Regions from separate parts of the Lysinibacillus sp. 1 U-2021 genome, predicted to be linked through region 2. Evidence: riboswitches for the same ligand, from Rfam matches in the RefSeq annotation. Region 2 holds a riboswitch; the other holds the start of a gene.
The links. Region 2 has a riboswitch for cobalamin ahead of QH639_RS09540 ((2Fe-2S) ferredoxin domain-containing protein). Riboswitches for the same ligand answer to the same signal wherever they lie in the genome.
Positions count from the first base shown of each region.

Region 1: linked by a shared signal. The riboswitch ahead of cobT (nicotinate-nucleotide--dimethylbenzimidazole phosphoribosyltransferase) and the one ahead of QH639_RS09540 ((2Fe-2S) ferredoxin domain-containing protein) in region 2 are both predicted to bind cobalamin.

Region 1 is NZ_CP123966.1:4,355,269-4,360,416, reverse strand. Features, by position in the region: gene QH639_RS23250 (ABC transporter A family member) at 1-752, shown strand, start outside; gene QH639_RS23245 (ABC transporter ATP-binding protein) at 792-2,486, shown strand; cobalamin riboswitch at 2,583-2,758, shown strand; gene cobT (nicotinate-nucleotide--dimethylbenzimidazole phosphoribosyltransferase) at 2,851-3,906, shown strand; gene QH639_RS23235 (trimeric intracellular cation channel family protein) at 3,958-4,563, opposite strand; gene QH639_RS23230 (methionine gamma-lyase family protein) at 4,905-5,148, shown strand, end outside.
Region 2 is NZ_CP123966.1:1,868,157-1,873,304, reverse strand. Features, by position in the region: gene QH639_RS09565 (S8 family serine peptidase) at 1-41, opposite strand, end outside; gene QH639_RS09560 (energy-coupling factor ABC transporter ATP-binding protein) at 189-1,025, opposite strand; gene cbiQ (cobalt ECF transporter T component CbiQ) at 1,022-1,795, opposite strand; gene QH639_RS09550 (energy-coupling factor ABC transporter substrate-binding protein) at 1,801-2,073, opposite strand; gene QH639_RS09545 (energy-coupling factor ABC transporter permease) at 2,077-2,823, opposite strand; cobalamin riboswitch at 2,973-3,157, opposite strand; cobalamin riboswitch at 3,408-3,589, shown strand; gene QH639_RS09540 ((2Fe-2S) ferredoxin domain-containing protein) at 3,736-4,107, shown strand; gene cobJ (precorrin-3B C(17)-methyltransferase) at 4,112-5,148, shown strand, end outside.

The DNA of each region.
Region 1 (5,148 bases), 2.5 Mb from region 2:
CAACTCTTAACTTTATGTATCCAGATTTTATTCATTACTTAAATGTTATAGGTGTTTTATCCGTTTGTTTGTGTTCTATATCGTTCGCGATTTTATTCAGCAGGAAGGCCACCAATAAAACGGAAAAGTGGGTTGCTGGAATTATGACCAGTATGATGCTTTTCGTTCTATTAAGCTTACATTTTTATAATGGATATAAAGAAGAAGAGCTGTCAAATAAGCCTTATCAAAATTATCAATATAACGGGCTTACTGTCCAATACAAAGGTGTAAGTATAGAAAAAATGAAGAATTATGCGAATGTTTATAAAGACATTACTCAAATAATGGAGAGCTTTGGTGTCAACAACATTCCGTATCACACGCTGAAAATAACGAGGGTTTTTAGCCTTCCAGATAACAATAGTTTAGAAAATATTATTAGTAGCTCTGGCGACATCATTGAAATACGCCCGTATTCTAATAAATTTTTTGAATTTAACTATGGCTATAATATTACAGAAGACATGATAAATACATTAATGAATGAACAGTGGGAAAACAAGGAACAAACTAATTGCTATGAGGTTTTAAAAAGAACAATTGAGCAAAAGGTTATATACACAAATAAAAGCATGCTCTTTAGTGAGGCGAAAAAGAAGTCAGTAGAAAATTTGTTCATAAGTAATGAAAAAGATCCGTATATGGAAAAGTTTCTACATATATTACAGGAAGAACCGAAAAATGCTTATCTGTATATCAAAAGGTTATAAGAAAACCTTAACTAAATTAGGGAGACAGAGTATTATTTCATGAAAATATTAGGTGAGGTATTTAAGTATACAAAGCCATACAAAGCAAAATTATTTCAAGTAAATATTTTGATGGGCATTTCTATGATTTTAAGTATAGTACACCCCCTTTTATTTGGTAAATTTATTGATTCTATAACAGTAAAAGACCTCAATTCAGCATTCATAATTATAGTGTTTATGGCTTTTTTGTTTCTTTTTAATTTATTTTTTAAAGTAATCCAAAAATATTATTTAACGAAATTTGCCTGCTATCTACAAATGGATATTAAGTTAAAGATAATAAAAAGAATCATGGCTATGGACATGGATGAGTATCAATTAAAAGCAAAAGGTGAACTGATGAATAAAATAGAAAATGATACAAAGGCATTTTCTGAAGTAGTATCAGAGTTTTTAAATATTGTTGTAGATTTTATCAGCATAATAATTGTGTTAGTAATATTGATAAATCTTAATTTTATTTTAGCTAGTATTTTATTCATAGCTTGTCCTTTAGCACTTATCATTTTTAAATATTATGGAAGAAAAATAAGGATGATGGATACTGCCATCAAAGAAGATTTAGATTCTTATTTAACCTATTTGGGAGAATTACTGTCATCATTTAAATTATTTAAGATATTTAATACTGAGACAAACGCAATAGATAACTATCAAAAGAAAATTACCTTATTATACAAAAATACTCTTGATAAAATGCGTTTAAGTATAAAATCAGCATCAATAATAGAATTAATAAACTTTACAAGTTATTTGATTATCCTTATTATAGGTGCCTACTTTATTTATAAAGGAAGCCTCACGTTAGGAGTATTAATAGCATTCACTACCTATGCCAATAACTTTAGTCAGTCATTTTTAAGATTTTCTCAACTAAATTCATTTTTACAAGAAGCAATTGTGTCTGTAAATAGAGTAAAAAACTTAATGCAAGACAATAAATATCATCTAAAGAAATTAGAAGTACCTGACTATGTAAATTCTTCGCATCATTTTAGAAAAGATAAAATAGTATTACGGAATGTAAGCTTTACCTATACTAATGCATTATCTCCAGTTTTAGAAAATATAAATCTCCAAATACCTTTGAAGAAAATTGTATTGATTAAGGGAGAAAGCGGATCAGGTAAATCGACATTATTGAATATATTATCAGGTTTATACATTAATTATCAGGGTGAAATATTTCTATCCAATCAAAATATTAGATATATTCCTATTGATGTTTATAGAAAAAGGGTATGTTTGGTAACGCAAGAGCATTTTATAATGACAGGGACAATAAGGGAAAATTTGTTATTAGCAAAGCCGAATGCAACGGACGAAGAATTAATTCAAATTTGTAAAATGGTTAACATTTATTCATATATAGAAACGTTGGACTATAAATTTGAAACTCTTATAGGGCATAACGGGCTTGAATTATCTACTGGGCAACAGCAAAGACTTTCAATAGCAAGATCGCTTCTAAGAGATGCGGATATCTATTTGTTTGACGAGATTACTTCTGCGCTTGATAAAGACAATCAAATAAATATAGAAACATTACTTTTATATTTAAATAAAGAAAAACAAAAGACTGTTATATTGGTTACTCATCACCCTGTTTTAATAAGTGAAGCAGATAAAATTTTTGAAGTTGATAAGCATCAAGTGAATGAGAGGGATTCATTAGTTGTTACAAGCTCTTGATAAGCCTATATTGTTTGAATAGGTAGTGTTACTAAGTTAACACTCAAAAAATTTTTTCCTCTTGACACTAAAAAAGTTGTAAAGTAGATTTAACATAATTACATAAAAGCAATAGGTGCCCACTAGGGAGAATAGGGAATAAAGTGAAAAGCTTTAGCGGACCCGCCACTGTATAAGGGAATTTCATAGTGTATGCCACTAGCAAATTGCTGGGAAGGTACTATGAGGTGTTGAACTTGAGCCAGGAGACCTGCCTACATGCTTTAGAAGATATAGATGATGGAAAAGTCTGTAGTTTATTTGTCATGACAATAAACTACAGACTTTTTATTTTGTCTTAATGAGAACGAGAGGAGAAATAATCATGCAATTATTACAAGACACGATTCAAAACATTCAGGGGGCTGATATGAAAAGTATGGAGCAAGCCAGAAAGCGGATTGATGCGCTTTGTAAGCCCCCAGGTAGCTTGGGTAAACTAGAATCACTTGCCGTACAGCTCTCTGGTATAACAGGACAATTATATCCGATGGTCGACAAAAAAGTGATGATTGTCTGTGCTGCAGATCATGGTGTTTGCGAGGAAGGTGTAACCACGAATCCACAAGATGTTACGGTCTTTCAAACATTAAATTTTCCTAAGGGGGGTACAGGCGTTTGTGCGATTGCTGGCATTACCAATGCAAAGGTGGTCACAGTAGATGTTGGGGTAAAAGGAGATATTCCACTTGATGCAGGTGTCCTTATTCATAAAATTAAATATGGTACAGATAACATGGCACAAGGTCCCGCTATGACCAAACAAGAAGCCATTCAATCGATAGAAGTAGGAATCCGTGTGGCCACTGAGGAAATCATAAAAGGTGCTGATGTACTTGGGACTGGAGAAATGGGCATCGGCAATACAACACCAAGTGCTGCGATATTAGCTGTTTTGACGGGATGCAACCCTATCGAAGTAACGGGGTTTGGTGCAGGAGTAGGCCAAGGAGGCATTGCCTATAAAGCGGCAGTTATTGAAAAAGCAATTACCTTAAATAAGCCTAATCCAAATGATGTTATTGATGTTCTGGCTAAGGTTGGAGGGTTAGAGATAGGGGCGATGACAGGTATTATTCTTGGCGCAGCAGTCCATTGTAAACCCGTTGTCATTGATGGATTTATTTCGACTATAGCCGCCCTCATTGCTTATAAGCTCGAACCAAAAGTAATCGATTATATCATTCCTTCCCATGCTTCAGAGGAACCAGGGGCAAAAATTGCCGCTGCCTTACTAGGCATTGAACCAATGTTGCACATGAATATGCGTTTAGGCGAAGGTTCTGGAGCAGCCTTAGCCTTTCCTATTTTAGATGCAGCTTGCTCGATGATGAAAAACATGGTGACTTTAGAAGAATCAATGCAGTTGTTAAAAAGATAAAAACAATAAAACAGCCAATGACTTAATTTTTGGTCATTGGCTGAATGGTATTTATGCACGATTTAATTTTCGTAATGGCAAGCGCCACTTCATCATATAGGAAAGAATACGTAAAGCTGTAATTACTGCGAATAAAATATAAAGGAAAATATCCCCTGTAAAAACCTCGAAGCCGATTAACAATCCAGCAAGAGCTGCCCAAACCCCATAAACTTCATCACGGAGAACTAATGGTTTTCTTCTAGCTAATAAATCTCGTACAATTCCACCACCTGAACCTGTCAAAACAGCAGCTACAATGACTGCGCTTACTGGCATATCAAGCTTGACAGCATAGAGTGCGCCTTGAATTGCGAATGCTGATAAGCCAATCGCATCTGTGAAGTTACCCCAACGATGCCAATGTTGAATCAGATGATGGGGAAAAATAAAGAATATCGTAATCGCAGCAAGCGCTATTTGAAACATCATATCCTGTCCCCAAAGTGTTGTGACAGGTAGTCCAATGAGTAAATTTCGGATAGCTCCTCCACCAAAAGCAGTCACAATACCAAGTATATATACACCGAATAAATCGTATTCTTCTTCCATGGCAATAATTGCCCCCGAAATAGCAAAGGCAATTGTTCCTATAATACTAAAAACCTCCCAAGCCATCCCTTTCACCCCTTCTATCAATAAATAAACTTTTTTAAAAGTTAAAAGACTTTTTACGTAACAGAATCTATGAATTTAATAGCCAAAATCGGTCATTAAATACGCTTCTTGAAATGAGTCCGCACATTAGCTTAGCGTAAAATGCCCTTAGAAACAATAGGCAAGTTTTACAGGTGCACATACAAATTGATAAAATGTGATTAAAATAAAGAAAAACATTCGTCAAAAGCGTTCATATAACAGTAGTTGGTTAGGGAATTCTAGAGTGATTGAAGTCAATTTAGATAGTCAATAAATCTTACTGATTGAAATGCGAGACATTATGAAATGGAGAAGAAAGAATGACGTTTACATCAAAGTTATCAACAGAAACGCTATCGTTAGCGGAAAAAGTAGAGGAACAAGTTCGGCCTTATCATGCCAAGGTAGAAGAAATGGCGTTCTACAATCAGCAGAAGGTGCTAGCAGCTTTCAGAAAGCATCAAGTAAGTGATTATCATTTACATCCAACAAACGGCTATGGCTATGATGATGAGGGACGGGATAATCTAGAGCGTGTTTATGCAGAAGTATTTGGTGCAGAGG
Region 2 (5,148 bases):
GATGCTACAACAGCGACTGATTTTTTATACCAACTTTTCAATTGTTATCTCTCCTTGGTGTTATAAATTAAATCTCGACTATATTAATACGGACAAAGATTAGAAAAGTTTCGTAATGTAGGAAAATTTTTCTTTGCTATTTTAATTTTTGGTAGGTTTAACGAAAAAACCTAGCATTGTTAAAAGCTTTAGATCATTTCTATTAATTGTTGTAGCTCCTGCTTGGAACGAGGGATGTTGATATTTTCCTGCAATAGCTTCTTTTTTTGCAAAGCTATGACCATTTCAAAAATCCATGGACGTTCAAGATGCGCGCGATGTAACAATTCGTCTTCATAAAACAAGGTGATTGGATCACCGTTATAAATAATTTTTCCAGCCTCCATAACAATGATTAGATCTGCCCATTCATAGGCGAGAGGTATGTCATGGGTTGCTAGTAAAATGGTTCTCTCACCATCATCTAATTTGGCTAAGTATTGTAATACTTGTGTAGCATAATAATTATCAAGACCTGCTGTTGGTTCATCTAACAAAAGGACAGAGGGCTCCATCGCTAAAACACCTGCCATTGCTACACGTTTTTTCTGACCTACGCTTAAAAAATGAATGGGTTTATCAAGCAAATCTTCCACTTCGGTTTGCGCAACGGCCCATGCTATTTTTTCTTCCGTTTTTTCAGTAGACCAGCCGAGATTCAATGGGCCAAATGCTATATCTTGCTTGACGGTCCCTGAAAAAAGCTGATGATCTGCATTCTGAAAAACAATGCCGACTTTTTGGCGTAGGGCCTTTAAAGCTTTTCGACTATATTCCAGACCGTTGCCTTCGAATATAATCGTCCCAGCTGTAGGTTTTAAAATACCGTTAAGATGCTGAAATAAAGTCGATTTTCCTGCGCCATTATGCCCGAGTATGGCGATTTTTTTACCTTTTGGAATGTCTAATGTAATATCTGACAACGCCTTCGTACCATCCGCATAGGCATAAGATAATTGGTTGAGTTCAAAATAAAATGCTGTCATGTAAAATACCCTCCATATACGATGAGGACTAGTAAAATAGCTGCCATGCCTAGCCAATTTTTCTTGCTATAAGAGCCCATCTCTTGCCAGTAGACGGCCTCGCCTCCACGTGATTGTATGGCGTTGTTGAGCTCCCGGCTACGCTGAAACATTTCCACAAATAATGCCACAATAAGCATGGAGACAGAGCGTAGCCATTGCATCGGTGAATGATAGCCGAGACGTGCTTGCTGGGCGAGATGTATATTTTGCATGCTTTCTAAAAACATAAAAATAAAACGATAGGTTAGTTCGACGAGCTCCACTAATAAAGAGGGGAGTCGCCATTGTCGTAGCACATAACATATTCCTTGTACGGAAGTGGTTAGAATTAAAAAGTATAAACAACTAATGCTGCCAAGGACAATAAAGAACAGCTGTTGCGCTGCTAACACACTTGCATTCCCAATAAAGACAGTCCAATTCCTAAATGTAAACGACCAAATATGGGCAGGGAGTGTATTCGTTGATGATGTAAAGGAAAGTAAAATAGATACGAGACTTGTTAATAAGAAAAAGCTAGGTAGCAATAATAATTTGCCGTAGTATGCAAGCGGAATTTTTGCACCTAAAATGATAAAAGCACTCATTACAAAAAATGTAATGAGTGAAAGTCGTTCATCTCTCATGATGAGCGTTATGAGAAGTAGTCCAAGTGAAAATATCATTTTTTCTAGCGGATGAACGGACGCTAGCTTATTCAGATAGGCATACTTATCAATGAGTAACATAATGGTTAACCTTCTTTGTGTTTGCCACGCATATAGCCGATGAAGTAGCCAATAAAGCCAGCTCCTATAGCTGCCTGTAGCACGAATAATAAGCTTTCGATTTCACCACTTGGTGGCTCCCATAGACTTTCAAACCATGGTTCATATTCCGCATTGATTTCACCGATAGCTGCTTCTGCTTCTCCATCAGCACCACCAAATTCAGCACCTTTTTGTATGAATAAGGGAATGATGGCTAACAACACAACAATTGCTAATAACAATAAATTTTTTTTCATTTGTTAATGTGCCTCCTTTGTTGAGAAAACACGTAACGTTTTTAATTCGCTAACATTGTATTTTTTCAAGAAATTCATCACAATGACCGTTAAAATTCCTTCACTCACTGCTAAAGGAATTTGCGTTAAGGCAAAAATACCTGCAAACTTTGTAAAGGATGCCATAAAGCCTCCAACCTCTGAAGGAAAGGCTAGTGCTAGTTGTACAGAAGTCACAATGTATGTACCTAAATCACCAAGCATAGCTGCAAAGAATATGGCTAGTGAAAATGACAACCCTACTTTTTGAGCCCCTTTAAAGACAAAGTAAGCAATAAAAGGACCAACAATAGCCATAGAAAAGGCATTAGCCCCTAAAGTTGTAATTCCTCCATGAGCTAATAATAAAGATTGAAATAATAAAACGATTGTTCCAATTACACTCATTGCTAGAGGGCCAAAGAGTACTGTCCCAAGTCCTACACCAGTTGGGTGAGAGCAACTACCTGTAACTGAAGGGATTTTTAGGGCGGATAGCACAAAGGCAAAGGCTCCTGAAAGCCCCAAAAGCATTTTTGTTTCAGGATTTTCATCAATGGTTTTTCGAATAGAACGCAATCCTAGAATGATAAATGGGATAGAGATCACCCACCAAAAAATAGCCCATTCGATTGGTAAAAAACCTTCCATGATATGCATGGCAAAGGCACGTTTTGGCACGATTAAAAAGGCCAGTAAAAAATAACTAAGTTTCCACCATGATAATGTCAAAAAGCTTTCCTCCTAACTAATTAATAGATTTTTAGAATATTGCGTGCGTAATTAAAAAAAGCACTTCTCCTTAGGTGGAAAAGTGCATAGCTAAAAAAGCAAATAACAGTCTCATCTGCTAAGCCGCACACCTATCCTCGTAGGTTGAAACGATCACTTATTTTTCGGCAGGTCTCCTGGCTCTAGTTCAATGCTTTATAGGTCTTCCCATCCGTTGGACAGTGACATATTCTATAAAGCTCCCTATTACAGTGGCGGGACCGCGCCGGACTCAAACCGGCTTCCCTTTTAAGCAAAATGACAAGCACTTTGCACCGAAAAACATTCAAATTGTGAGATTTCACGACAAAGTGTAACATGAATTTCCATAAATATGCTATACCTTTTATAAAATTTTTTAAATTAAAGGTCAACGGTGAATATTCTGATAAAATTTTGTGTGCAAATTATATGATTGTATAAATTTCATACCTAGTTCCATTCAAAATTGATAAATTTGTCATAAATTTTTAAAGAAATATTGAAATTTTAAAATAATAAGATATGATAAAGACAGTTTTCTATTTAAAATTCTACTAAAAATTTCATATAAAACGTCAATAAGTGCTCGAATAGCTCGAGATAATAGGGAAATTGGTGAAAATCCAATACAGCCCCCGCTACTGTAATAGCTGATGAAATCGCAAAGCCACTGGTACAAACTTGGGAAGGTGCGACAGTAAAATGAAGCTTAAGTCAGGAAACCTGCTTATTTGATTGTGCATGCAAACTTTTCGGAGGGAGAAGTTGAAGCGAAAGCGGGTACCTGTATTTCATTCTATTCGTTTTTATTTGGCTTCTACAAAACCTTTACTCTTCGTTATAGAGTAAAGGTTTTTCTTTTTCCAAAAAGCAAATGAGGGGAGACAGAAGATGACAACTTGGAATTTAGAGGGGATGAAAACACATCTCTTTATTTGCAATGGCAGTAGCTGCATGAAAAAGGATGGGGAGGAAATTACCTTAGCCATTCGAGATGAGATACAGCGGCAAGCACTCGATCAGGAAATACATACGACAAGAACGCGCTGTAATGGACGCTGCAAGGATGCTTGTGTGGTAATCGCTTATCCTCAAGGAAACTGGTATCGTGTGCCATCAACAGAGCATGCTAGAACACTAGTACAAGATTTACATCATGAATCCTTATACAACGAACATGTCTTTACACTTCGTGAAGGTACATTACAGCGTACTGCTCAAACAACTGCCATTAAAGGGATCGAAAAGGTGAAAGAGGGGTAACAACATGGCGCAAAAAGGAAAAATTTTCGTAGTAGGCTTTGGACCTGGAGATTTTAAGCATATTACGACACGTGCAGTAGAGGCTTTACAACAAAGTGATATGATTATAGGCTATAAAACCTATGTAGAGCTGATTCAAGATTTAGTAAGTACAAAATCGATTGTTAGTACAGGCATGACAGAAGAAGTGTCGCGTGCACAGGAAGCCGTTCGTCAAGCCGAAGCAGGGAGCATCGTCTCAGTAATTTCGAGTGGTGATGCAGGCGTCTATGGCATGGCAGGATTAGTCTATGAGGTGTTAATTGAGCTAGGCTGGACAGAAGCTACAGGAATTGAAGTAGAAATTGTTCCTGGGATTTCTGCGATTAATTCATGCGCTAGCATACTTGGTGCACCTATTATGCATGATGCTTGTACAATCAGTTTGAGTGACCATCTAACACCTTGGAATTTAATTGCAAAGCGTGTCGAGGCAGCTGCAATGGCGGACTTTGTCATTGCTTTATACAATCCTAAAAGTGGACGTCGAACAAGACAAATTGTCGAGGCTCAACGAATACTCTTAGAATATCGTTCGCCAGACACACCAGTTGGGCTTGTGAAAAGTGCCTATCGAGAACGTCAAGAAGTGACCATGACAACACTAGCAGAAATGCTAGAACATGATATTGGTATGCTGACAACTGTCATTATCGGGAATTCGTCAACATTTTTTTATGACAATAAGATGATTACGCCCCGCGGTTACCAACGTAAATATACCCTGGGTGAAGAGAAACAGCCATTACGTCCACATCAACGTTTACGCGAAGAAAATGAACCTTGGGCAATGAACCAAGAGACAGGAACAGCGCGAAATGACTTTACGGCTGATCCTAATGCAGGGCGCTTTAATAAACCCAGTATAGCCGCTACGCCAAAGCCGAAAAAAACAGCTCTTGAAATGGCTACAGCGGCACTTGCAATGGTAAAAGGGACAAGCGCAGTCAAAATAACACCGAAGCTTGTACAGCAAAAAATAGAATCTATTTTTGAATTAGC